Regions from separate parts of the Mesorhizobium sp. B2-5-7 genome, predicted to be linked through region 3. Evidence: predicted binding sites of a transcription regulator. Region 3 holds the regulator's gene; each other region holds the start of a gene.

Region 1 (4,098 bases), on a different contig from region 3:
CTGGCGCGAGTCGACCTGGGTGAACGAACTCGTGGTGACGCCGATCTCGGGGTAGAAGGCCCGGTAGCGCTTGCTGCTGTCGCCGCCGGCGGCTAGGGCCGCGAAGGAATCGCGCAGAAACTTGGTATTGCGGTCGTAGAGCACCTGCAGCGCGGCAACGGCCTTTTCGGCGTTATCGAAGCTTTGCCGGCCAAAGGGCTCGGGCATGACGACAGATTCGATGGCTTGGGGATAGATTCGCTTTTCCATGGCTCAATATAGAGACTTGGACGGGCGGTTGGGAGGGGGCTCGCCGCCGAAGGCGCTCAAAGCGCGCTTTTTTCTTCAACCGCGCTGCAGGCTGACCAGCAGTACGAACCCGACGCCTGACTTTCTGAGCGCCGGCGCCTCGATCGTCGAGCCGCTATCGGCGCGCATCATCGGCACCGCCAGGACCGGAGCGGCCAGAAGTATCAGGATGAGCGCCGCCCGCGGCAGGAGCCGGAGGGTCTTGGAGAGGTTGGCGGCGATGCGGTTCATGATCTCTGGGCTTTTCTTTTCGAGGTCCGGGTTCTCTGTTTCAGTGACGAAAATCGGTCGGGCAGGCGAGGTGGCACATTCTGGTGGCGTCGTCCCAGGAGCGCGGGGAACGGCCCGCTTCGGCGACGAGGATGGCGAAGAACATTCCAAACAGGCTCATCAGCAGGCAGACGATGGTGAAGCGGCGAGCAAGCATTGGGTCCGTGTCTCCTTCAACACGCATGACAATGCCCTTACGCCTCTGAACCAGCTCTGATGCCGGCGTTCATCTGCCGTTCAAATTGATTGAAGGGATGTTGACTGGGTTGCGGCAACCAGAATGCCGACCGAGCGCTGCCTGCTCATCGACAGAACGGAAACGGGGCCCGCCAGGCCCCGTTTAGAGATCACACGGAAATGGTCGCTTAGAGTCTATGCCAGGTCTGGCTCTTGCAGATCAGTCCGCCGAGCACGCAACCGCTCATCTTGAGCGAGGCGCCCGACAAGGTTGCCTTGCCCGAATAGGTCTTGTCATTTGCCGGATCGGTGATGTTGCCGGTGTATTTGTTGTCGCCGGCCGCCTTGAGCGAGCCGATGGTCTTGCCGGCATATTTGCCTGATTTGAGCGTGATGGAGAACGAGCTGCTGCCTGAAATGGCAGCGGTGTCGCCGGCTTGCGTTTTCCAGTTGCCCTCGATCGGATCGGCCCACGCCGCGCCGCTCAGGATCAAAGTGGCCGCCAGGGCCAGGCTCACTTTTCGAGACATGTCTTCCTCCCTTTGGATAGCCGGCCGGATGCTCCGCCTCGCCGGTCTGCCGCTTACGCAAACGTAAGCTAATCCAGCTTCCGTCAAAACGAAAGCGGTGCCGCAACGGAAGGCTTTGGCATTTCGAAAGCGCCTGAATCCGCCCTGTCGGCCGGAAATGAAAACGACCGGCGCCTCGTGTTTGTTTTCTAGGGTTAGCAGAGTGTTGACCGCGCGCTCGAAAATTTTCGTCAAATTTGGCGAAAACCGGCTGAATTGCTGGCTTCGTATCCTTAACGAATTTTCGCGTTTACCTCTTGTTTTAGCTTTGTTTTCCTCAAATTAAGCACGCCATTTAACGACGGATTCAAGCCTGCGCGGCATTCTCGAAAGCATCGAAAGAGCGGCCCGGACAAGACGAACGGAGGCAGCTCTCGGGAGCCAGACAGGGGACTAAAAATGGCACGTTTTGAAATGCTTGAAGCAGGCTTCGGCGCCATGGGGGCAACTGCCCAGGCCGACATTCTTTTCGAACTGGGCATGATGTATGCGACCGGCCGCGATTGCGAAACCGACGTCGTTGCCGCCCACAAATGGTTCAACATCGCCGCCATCAAGGGATCGGCCCGCGCCGCCGAGTTGCGCTCGGAACTCTCGGCGGCCATGTCGAAGGTCGAGATCGCCAAGGCGCTGCGCGAAGCCCGCGAATGGATGACCATGCACTGAGTTCCGCCAGACGGGGACGCTCCGGCCAAGACCGCAGAAAGACGGTCGGGCCAACAGGGAAAAGGCTGCGCAGACAGCCAGGCCACGGCCATCGACAACGAGAATGCGGCACGCCGACAGGTCCAAGCCGCGCGACGGACCATGATCCCGAAGACTCCGGTTTTCGGAAGGATCATGGCCAACAGGAAGACAGGGAAGGTGGGTTGGGTTCACAGCGCGGGGGCGCCGGGGAAACAGCCTGACAGGCAAAAAAAGCCACGACCGGCCGGAACAAGGCTGGCGTGGCTTTTTGCGTGGATGAGGCCGCGCAGGCCCAATCGAGTGGCGCCAATGCGCCTAGACAGGTCCGATGAAGGATGAAATTGTCCCGCCTCTCTGGAAGAAGCGCGGCCGGGCGGCCGCGCGTGAGTGGAGGAGTTCTATTGTCATGAAAAAAATGAGTGTTTTGAGCGCGGCCATTTTCGGCCTGATGATGAGCGCGCCGGTCGCGTTCGCCGATGACATCACCATCTCGGTGGTCGGCCCGATGACCGGACAGCTCGCCACCATCGGCGATCAGTTCAAGCAGGGCGCACAGGCCGCCGCCGATGCCATCAACGCGGCTGGCGGCGTCAACGGTTCCCAGATCAAGCTCGACATCGAGGACGACCAGTGCGATCCCAAGCAGGCGGTGTCGGTCGCCAATCGCATCGTCGCCAACAGCGTCAAGTTCATCGACGGGCATGCCTGCTCGGGTTCCAGCATTCCGGCCTCGGCGGTCTATGCCGAAGCCGGCGCGCTGATGATGAGCCCGGCTTCCTCGAACCCGGTGCTGACCGATGCGGCCGCCAAGGCCGGCTGGTCGACGATCATGCGTCTCTATACGCGTGACGACGCACAGGGCGCCTTCATCGGCCCGTGGATCGCCAAGAAATACGCCGGCAAGAACGTCGTCATCCTGCACGACAAGAGCGCTTACGGCCAGGGCGTGGCTGATGCCGTCAAGGCGACCATGAATACCGGTGGCCTCAAGGAGGTCTATTATGACGCCATCAACCCCGGCGAGAAGGACTATTCGGCGCTTGTCACCAAGCTGAAGGATCTCAAGGCCGATGTCGTCTATTTCGGCGGTTATCATCCTGAAGCTGGCCTGATCCTGCGTCAGTCGGCGGAACAGAATTTCAAGTTCCAGCTGATCATGCCGGACTCGATCGCTTCGCCGGAATTCTGGCAGGTTGCCGGCCCGGCCGGCGAGGGCACGATGTTCGTGTTCCCGTCGGATCCGCAGGCAAAGCCGGAAGCCAAGGCAGCCGTCGAGAAGATCAAGGCCGGCGGCTTCGTGCCGGAAGGCTTCACGCTGTTCTCCTATGCCGTGGTCCAGGCATTCGCCGAAGGCATCAAGCGTGCTGGCAGCGATGATCCGGCCAAGGTTGCCGAGGCGCTGAAGAATGGCACGGCGATCAGCACCGTTGTCGGCGACGTCACCTTCGACGAGAAGGGCGACCTCAAGAATGCCAGCTACGACATCAACCAGTGGCATGACGGCAAGTACGCGCCGATCGCGCAGTAATCGCCCTGGCAGTCGGGTACTCCAAGGGAATGGCCGGGTTCGTCCTGGCCATTTCCGTTTGCGGTCCGCGGTGCGCTCCTTCTATCCGCCGGCGGCCGCGGTGGACGCGTTCTGGTCCTCGGCGAACCGCACCAGCACTGTCCCGTCGGTGACCTGTGCGCCTTCCCCGGCGACCTCGGCGATCACCCCGTCATGCGGGGCGGCGATGGTGTGCTCCATCTTCATCGCCTCGAGGATCAGCAGAGGTTGTCCTTTGATCACAGCGTCGCCTTTCGCCACGCGCACAAGCTTGACCAGGCCCGGCATCGGTGCGCGCAGGCTGCCGGTGGCGGCGGCCGCTTCATCGCTCCTGGCCAAGGGGTCCGGCACCGCGAAAGTATAGCCGACGGCGCCTTCGAACACCGTGATGTGGCCAGGCCAGCGGGCGAGGCGGGGAACGGCGCGAAGATCATGCAAATTGGTGCTGTCATAAGGCGCATCGAGCGCCACCTGGAAGCGCCCGTCCGATCGCACTGAAATCCTTGCCTGAATGGCTTCGTCGCCGAACGTCAGCCGCATGCGCTGCGCCCCGCCGTGGAA
Region 2 (4,098 bases), on a different contig from region 3:
GCATAAGACGGTGGGGAGCCAAATACCGTGCTCCGAGCCATCTCCTGTGGGCCCTAGCTTCAGACGTCGAGCAGGCCGAGGTACAACCTGTCGGTGCTAACGTCGGTCCTGGTCTCCTCCGGGACGGAAAAAGGATTGGAGTTCCTGCATGTCGACGCTTTCATCGCCGTCCTCGTCGACAGCGTTGAAAATTCGCCCGATGAAATCCTGAACCTCCGTCCGCGACAGTGTACCATCACCGTCGGTGTCCATGATGGCGAACATGATCCTCATTTTGGCACCCTGCATCATATCGGCTCCCGCCCTGCGGCCGTGCTTCATACGTCCCGTATCACGATCGCTCATCTCGTCGTCCTGAAGCCTTGGGCCCCTGTGTCGCCAATCTGCCTCGGGGTCTCGATCCTTTGCTGTTTTTTCCTGCAGCATCTCATCCATCATCTCGCGCATCATTTGGCGCATTGCTTGCTGGTTCTGTCCGGCTTCGTCCGCCGTCCGATCCTGGGCTGGTGATGCGGGCTTGGGAACATCCGCCGATTGCGCAAAGGCGGACGGGGCGAGCATAGCGAACGCGGCCGCCAATACTGTAGTCGTGAATGCTCGTGTCATTGGGTTTCTCCATTAACTGCCACGCCGACCACCCGGCGTGCTGTCCAAACCAGCAGGTCGGTTCATGGTTCCTAGGCATCGGGCGCAAAAGCGGCCTAGCTCCGATTATCTCAGCAAAGCGCTGGCTGTCTCTGTCGGAATCGACCTTACCGATCACCTGATCGCTGCGCAGATTTGCCAGCGGCGCAACAAAGATCGGTCTTCACCGATTTTGCCGAACTAATTGAACCCACATCGACAAAGGTGGCGCAGATTCCGCAGCCAGTTCCGAGAGTGCGGCTGGATGAAACATTCCAAGTTGGCGGCAACGGCATCGTCTCCGGCCAACACCGGCCGCTTCCCGGTCGCGAACGCCGCGTGGGTGATGCCCTGCGAACTACCGTTCAGCAACCTGACGGCTTAGATGGCCACGAAGCAGGCGGATGTTGCGGTTGTTCGACTTGTAGTAAACATCGAAGATCGATCCGAGGACGGGCACGCTTCCCAAGACGGTATCAAACAGCACATTGCCCAACATCCGAGCAACCAACAGCTTCCCAGCGCCGCATTTGCGGGCTCGCAGCACAATGTAAGCCGAGATCAACCCGGTTGCTGTATCTCCCAGCACAGGCACCAGGCCTACCAGAGCATCCAGTCCGAACCGAATTGGCGTTCCCGGGATTCGCCAGCGCGAATCAAGCAGCACTGCCAAGAGGTCGAGCTCGGCGATTGCCCTCGCAGTCTGGCGATCCACAATAGGCGTTTCGCTTGTCCCTACTTTCCGGCTGCCATGGCTCGCTCGATCCAATCTCCTCGGTTTCGCACCTCTCCAGTCCGCTTCCGTCATGTGGAATTAGCTTTGTATCGGCCGGGAAGGCACGTCGTCGAGCAGGTTGGGCTGGTCTGGGACTTTTGTTCGGTGGTCTGCTGGGAGGGTGCCGTCGGGGGTCATCTGGTTAACCGCATCGGGCAAATCCCTGGTAATCCTTGCAATCAGCTCCTCGCGCGAGAGGCCGGTCTGGCGGGAAAGTGCTTCCAGTGTCTGAGCGTCAATCGCCGTTTCCACCTCGTGCGCCTCGATCGGCTGGTTCGGCCCAATGCCAACCCAGGAGTCCACCTTCGACCCGGCACCTGCATTTCTAAAGCGGTCAAGAATATCGCCCAGCGCGGTGCCGGATAGGCCCTTCGACACCTGGTCCAGTATCCCGCCTTGCGGATTATTGGGATCGCGCTCTCCCGCTCCGCGGATCGCCTCCGCGATCTTGTCGCGGTTTTGATAAGCCAAAACCCCCAGCATAGCGATCGCAAGTCTTCCTAGATTGGCCACTCGTTCCTCCTGTGGTTTCGAACATGGAGAAGGTCTCGCCCTGCCAAAAGTTCCGCGATTGCCAGCAATATCAGGAAGGGCTTGGCAATCCCGACCGCTCCCCAGCCGACCATGAGGCCTGCCCGCGCGAGACGGAAGGTCGAGACGGTAAAGACAGAGCGCCCGAGCCGGTGCTTAAAGTTTCAGCTTTGCCCTCAGTGCATCTATGCGCTTAGACGCCTCTGCCTTGCTGAGGTTGTCTGCAAAGCTTTCCTGATCCTCAGCCTGCTCACACAGGGTTTTCAGATAGGACTCCTGGGACGGCGTCATCGGGTCGCCACCACTCACCCATTGGTCAGGATCTTTCTCGACGTTTGCATCGGTTTTTGCGCGCAAGTCTTCCATTGCAATCTTCTGTCGTAGCCTAGGGAATGCGTTTGATCTCTTTTTGTTCCAATCGTTTTCTCAAAGCTGAGGCTCGCTTAGGTTGGGCTGGGGTGTCAGGCACGGCGGCGGCCAGCATGCGCGAGTGACAAAGCAAGAAACGGCCTTCCCCATTAAGCGTCAGCTTGCAGTTTCAACACGAAATCCCTCAATTCGTAACCGCCCGCCATATCCGCAACAGCTATGAACTCATTTTGGAGTCGCTGGAATATCGTGGCCTGTGACCTGCCATCGAGTTCATCGGCACTTCGACCCAAAACCAGCAAACCGCCATCGACAACTGTCTTTGCCACGGCGGTTACCGCGCGTTCGATTTGAAGACGAGGAAAGTTCCTCGTCCCAAGGGCGTTCATCACGCGCACGACGTCATACCGCACTGGCGAGGGCGAAAAAAAATCATCTCTGGTTGCCATGAAGCGACCGTCAGACTTCGTCTTTGCAATGACATCGGGATGAAAAAGCGACACGCGAGTTCGCGTTGCAAAGCTGGGGGACAACAGCCAGGCGAGAAACTCATTTGCCTGCTTGCTACGCAATGCGATAGCACCCAGCGCTACCTGAAGGACAACATTGTCGCTGTCGTAAAAGACCCAGCACACCCCTTTCCGGGCAGCGCTAATCTCATCGTAATAGTCGCTTGCCGTCAGCCTGACAGGACGCTCCTGGCTTAGCCTGTTGAACAGTTCCAACGAGGTGATGCCGTCAGAGGCCGCCATATCGTGAACGGTGACTTCCTTATCCACAGGTAGCCGTCGAGTGGCCGATATGATGGCCGCATCCAATTCCAGAAACCGATCAGGCCGAGTTGTTTTCGAAGTGAACGGCCCAGCTGGCATAGACGCCAATATGCGCTTTCGCTCTTTGGCATTGGGCGTCGAAAGCAACCTTGCAAAAGACGGCGCTAATATTTGCATGGACATCCGCCTTAGCACGCGGCAGGCTGCCTTTGAAGGCGAAGGTTTGAAACTGGGGCTGTCCAGCGCGATGGTAAAGGGCAGGGAAACCGCGCGAGGGAAGCGAGCGTGGTAGCTCAAGACCGATGTGACCTCTGCTGCGCTATTCGATCATCGTCATGAACTAAATTCGGTTGCCTTCGTTTAGCAATTGGAAAGAGGGCGGGCAGCTTGATGCTCAGTCGACATCGCAAGTTCATTTTTTTTCAAAACAATCAAAACGGGCGGAACGAGTTGCGAAATCGTGTTGTCGCGATTTTGCGGCCCCAAGGACGTAATCACCTATCTGCCGCCGCCCGATGAACGGCTGCGTCAAAGCTTGGGAGGACGTCCTGAGCAGCACAATCGAGAAGCGTTCCACAGACGATTGGCGGGAAGGTTGCTCGGCGGAAGACGGAAACGTCGATTCAACCACAATATCTCCGCGATCGAGCTTCGGGCCGTGCCTTTGCCACTGCCGTCCCACCGTCTGCGTCCGGCAGTACTGTTTCTTCAGCGCCGCCGGCGCCATCGGCATGGCCGTCCATCAGCTCTGCCGAAACCGGATAGTCGCCAATCGCGGTGCGCACCGCCGGCTTGAATCACTGCGTCCGACCGTGCCCAGGCCGCGAATGGAAGGACTTGTCGAGTGGCGGGTAGCGTCATCCAGAAACTCTTCAGGTTGCGCCGGCGTCAGTCGAAGCTTGGTCCTTAGCAGCTTTCCGAGTTGATCTCGATGTAAGCTTGGCGGAGCCGGTGCGCATCAGATAGGCAATGCCAAGCGCAGCGGCGTTGTCGGCTTCTGTTGCGCTGCGCCGATACCGAACCGCC
Region 3 (4,098 bases):
GCGGTCTGTGCCTTCGTCTCGCGTTCCTGGCCCAAAACCCATCTGTGTCTCATGGCAGTGCTGTTGTGCGCGCTGGGCCTGCTCGCGGCGAAGGTCGAAACATGGCGAGCCGGAACCCGGATGCTGGGTTCGGAAATCTCCACGCAACTGACCGGCCGCGTGGTCTCGATCGAGGAGATGGAGAGCGGCCGCATCCGGCTGACCATGGACGTGATTTCGACCGCCCGGCCGAAACTGCGCTATGCGCCGGAGAGGGTCCGGCTTTCCGCACGCAAGATACCGCCGGGAATGACCGCCGGCTCGCTCATCACAGGCTACGCCAAACTGTTGCCGCCGACCGGCCCGGTGCGGCCGGACAGCTACGACTTCTCTTTCGACAGCTATTTCGCCGGCATCGGCGGCAGCGGCTTCTTTCTCGGCAATCCAACGGTTGTTTCCGCCGACGACGGTGAGATGCCGCTATCGGCTCGCCTTTTTTCAGGCATCGAAAATGCCCGCGAAGCCATCGCCGACCACATCAGGGGCAGCGTCGGCGGCGCTGAAGGCGAGATCGCGGCGGCGCTGATCGTCGGCGTGCGCGCCGGCATACCCGATGAAATCAATGAAGCGATGCGGCGTACCGGCATCTATCACATCATCTCTATTTCGGGACTGCATATGGCGCTTGTGGCCGGCACCATCATGGGTCTGCTGCGTGGTGCCTTCGCGCTGTTTCCAGACTTTTCCGCGCGCCGGCCGGTGAAGAAATACGCGGCCGCCGCCGCACTGTTCTCGATCGCGGCCTATCTCATCATTTCCGGTGTCGTCGTTGCCGCCGAACGCAGCTTCATCATGCTGGCGGTGATGCTGATTGCCGTCTTCTTCGATCGCGCTGCGCTGACCATGCGCAATCTGGGGATCTCGGCGATCGCCGTCATCCTGGTCTCGCCTCACGAGGTCGTCGGCCCGAGCTTTCAGATGTCGTTCGCCGCGACCGCGGCCCTGGTTGGCGCTTATGCCGGCTGGGCCGATCACCGTGCGGGAAAGACGCGGCCACCGCCGCGAAAGCGATCGCTGCCCGGGTTCCTGACGCGAAAATTCCTGCTGGCGACAGGAGGATTGGCCATGACGTCCATTATCGCCGGCAGCGCCACGGCGTTGTTTGCCATCTGGCATTTCCAGCGGGTATCGCCGCTCAGCCTGTTCGCCAATCTGGCCGTGATGCCTATCGTGTCGGTCGTGATGTTCCTGGCCGTCGCCAGCGCGCTGTTGATGCCATTCGGACTGGATTGGCCGGCTCTCTACCTCATGGGCAAGGGCCTGACAGCAATGATCGCCGTGTCGGCGTGGATATCGGAGCGCTCTCCGGTCGATGGAGTCGGGCTGATTTCGCAGCAATCCGTGCTGCTGGTCACCGTCGCGCTGGTTATCGCGACGATGGCGACGACATGGCTGCGGCTCGCGGCGCTGCCATTCGCGCTCGCCGGCCTGTTGACTGTGTCGCACACACGCGCGCCCGATGTGCTGATCTCGGAAGATGCGCGGCTGGTCGCGCTGCCGATCGGCAATGGCGAACTGGCCGTCAACCGGGAACGTCCGAACGAATTCGCAACCGACAACTGGAAGCGCGCCCTGATCTCCGAAACAATCGTCAAACCGGAAATGTTCGACACGACAGACAGGCAATTCGATGTTGCCAGTCCCACCGACCTGCCGCCGGGATCGCCCTTCTACTGCCGCGAAGGCCTGTGCCTTGCCAGGCACCCTTCCGGCGCGATCATTGCCTATGTCGAGGACCGCAAGACCACCTGGAAAGCCTGCGCTTTCGCCGACCTGATCATCGTCAATGACGCAACCGCCTATGACGCCTGCCACAATCCACTGGTTCTCGTCGTCACCAAACGGCAGCTCGCCCGCAAGGGAAGCGCTGCCGTCTTCTTCAATTCCCAGTCGGCCACGACCCGGGCCGCGATCGCATTTGCCGTCGACGGACCATACCGGCCCTGGCACGAACAGCGAAAATTCTCACGCGAGGCGAGGGGGCTGCCGCCGTACAAAAAACCCGACAAGCCCGATAACAAGCCGGTTCAGTAGCGCCTGATCAACCCGACCAGCTTGCCTTGTACCTTGACCCTGTCCGGCCCGAAAATGCGCGTTTCGTAGGCTGGATTGGCGGCCTCGAGCGCGATCGAAGCGCCTTTGCGGCGGAACCGCTTCAGTGTCGCTTCCTCTTCGTCGACCAGTGCCACGATAATTTCGCCCGGGCTTGCCGTGTCGGCATTGCGGATAATGACCGTGTCTCCATCGAAGATACCAGCCTCGATCATCGAGTCGCCCTTGACCTCCAACGCATAGTGCTCGCCGCCCATGATCATGTCTGGCGGCACCGAGATCGAATGCGTCTGATGCTGGATGGCATCGATCGGCACACCGGCGGCGATACGGCCCATGACCGGGATGGACACGGCTGAAACCGCGTCGTCGTCGTTGCCGGCCGCGGGCAGGCGCGAAGGCGCAGCGGCCGGCCTGATCTGGCGTCCGAGACTGCCTTGGCCAAGGCTGCCTTGGATGACGCTTGGCGAGAACTTCTTTGCCGCATTGAGGCCCGGCGCGATCGAGTCCGGCAGCCGCAGCACTTCCAGCGCGCGCGCCCGATTGGGTAGCCGGCGAATGAAGCCGCGCTCCTCCAGGGCCGTGATCAGGCGATGGATCCCCGACTTGGAGGCAAGATCGAGTGCTTCCTTCATCTCGTCGAAGGAAGGCGGTATCCCGCTTTCCTTGAGCCGTTCGTGGATGAACATCAGCAGTTCATGTTGCTTGCGTGTCAGCATGGCGGCCCCCAAGACATTGAACGAAAGGTTGAACCAGAATCGAAAAACAAACCCAGAACAAACCCTATCTGTTCCAGTTGTGTTCTGCAACCGTTTAAAGTTTAATGAATTTGTTAAGGGGTCTGAAGTTTTTTGCCCGCGACGGCGGGCGGCAACCAGTCCTTTCCGCCGTCGGCAGGCGCATTGAAATCGTTTTGGTTAATGGCCTGTGGCCCATCCGCCGACGAGGCTTTGGCATCAGTTAGTTGGAAGGCTTCTCCTCGGAGGGACGTATAATTCGCGGAGCCATTATTCGCGGAACGAAACGAAACCAAAATGCCAACGATTGCTAGCTTCGGGCGGCCATGGATCGGGGCGTTCGGCGCACTCCGGCCAGCGCGTTCGAATAGGCGTCGCGGAAGCGCTGAAGTTATCCCGAACCCGCCTTCAAGCTGCCGGCGCGAGCGGCGTATCTGGTAGCGCCGCTGTCTTCGCTGTGGACATAGACGTGCAGTGTGTAGCCGATATGCGCCGTCATCAGCGCCTTGGCCCGCTCGACGTCACGGTCGAGCGCCGCTTCCATGATCGCGGTATGGTGTTCGATCGCAATCGCTTCGCGTAGCGCTTCGATTGCCTCTTCATAGCCATCCTTGAGGCCGGCCGCGGCCCGCAGTGTCGGCGCCAGACCAAGAAAGCGATGATGCCGGCGCAGCTGATCCGAGATCGTCGAGCGGAACCGCAACAGCCAGTCGCATGTGGCGGCGCTCAGCAGCGCCGCATGGAAAGCCTCGTGGTTCTCGTCCCATCTGTCGACGGCCGCGTCCGAGGGATCGTCGACCGCCGTCTTGCAACGCGAGAGCCGGTAGTGGGCGGTGACCACGGCATCCTCCCACTCCCTGCCGCCTTTTTCCATCGATTCGAGGAACAGGGGTATCTCGACCACCATCCTGGCGCGTGCCAGATCCTCCAGCTCGGCCCGCGACACCGGAGCCACGGCAAAACCACGATTGCTGATTGCGGTGACCAGGCGTTCGGCCTCGAGCCGCGACAGGGCTTCGCGCAACGGTGTCCAGCCGACGCCATAGGTGCCGCGCAGCGCACTCAGTTTGAGCGGGGCGCCGGGCATGAGGCGCGTGGTCAGGATGTCGCGCCGCAACAGCTGATAGGCGGCTTCCGTTTTTGTGGAACTCGTTTCATTCAGCATGGTGATCAATCCGTCGTCTGGCGAAAAGTATATATGATAGTGCGTCACAGCAACAATTATATATAATGTTTGACACAGACCAGCGGACTCACCATGATCGCCGTA

The links. The regulator LexA, encoded in region 3, represses DNA repair genes until DNA is damaged. The targets are predictions, from matches to a motif close to TGTTCNNNNTGTGTTCNG.
Region 1: a site for LexA is predicted at 1,563-1,580, ahead of FJ543_RS28525 (sel1 repeat family protein). Genes of this name have one in related genera too.
Region 2: a site for LexA is predicted at 2,330-2,347, ahead of FJ543_RS22905 (DUF3072 domain-containing protein). Genes of this name have one in related genera too.

The regions. Positions count from the first base shown of each region.
Region 1 covers NZ_VFUO01000008.1:154,197-158,294, forward strand. Annotated here, with positions in the region: gene FJ543_RS28510 (AMP nucleosidase) at 1-207, opposite strand, end outside; gene FJ543_RS28515 (hypothetical protein) at 325-519, opposite strand; gene FJ543_RS31615 (hypothetical protein) at 560-715, opposite strand; gene FJ543_RS28520 (DUF2147 domain-containing protein) at 924-1,265, opposite strand; gene FJ543_RS28525 (sel1 repeat family protein) at 1,704-1,970, shown strand; gene FJ543_RS28530 (branched-chain amino acid ABC transporter substrate-binding protein) at 2,398-3,519, shown strand; gene FJ543_RS28535 (acetyl/propionyl/methylcrotonyl-CoA carboxylase subunit alpha) at 3,601-4,098, opposite strand, start outside.
Region 2 covers NZ_VFUO01000005.1:385,773-389,870, reverse strand. Annotated here, with positions in the region: gene FJ543_RS22920 (EF-hand domain-containing protein) at 97-606, opposite strand; gene FJ543_RS22915 (DUF4112 domain-containing protein) at 983-1,432, opposite strand; gene FJ543_RS22910 (YidB family protein) at 1,439-1,912, opposite strand; gene FJ543_RS22905 (DUF3072 domain-containing protein) at 2,087-2,296, opposite strand; gene FJ543_RS22900 (hypothetical protein) at 2,449-3,369, opposite strand; gene FJ543_RS22895 (hypothetical protein) at 3,485-3,805, opposite strand.
Region 3 covers NZ_VFUO01000001.1:783,052-787,149, forward strand. Annotated here, with positions in the region: gene FJ543_RS03790 (ComEC/Rec2 family competence protein) at 1-2,073, shown strand, start outside; gene lexA (transcriptional repressor LexA) at 2,067-2,810, opposite strand; gene FJ543_RS03800 (GntR family transcriptional regulator) at 3,220-3,993, opposite strand.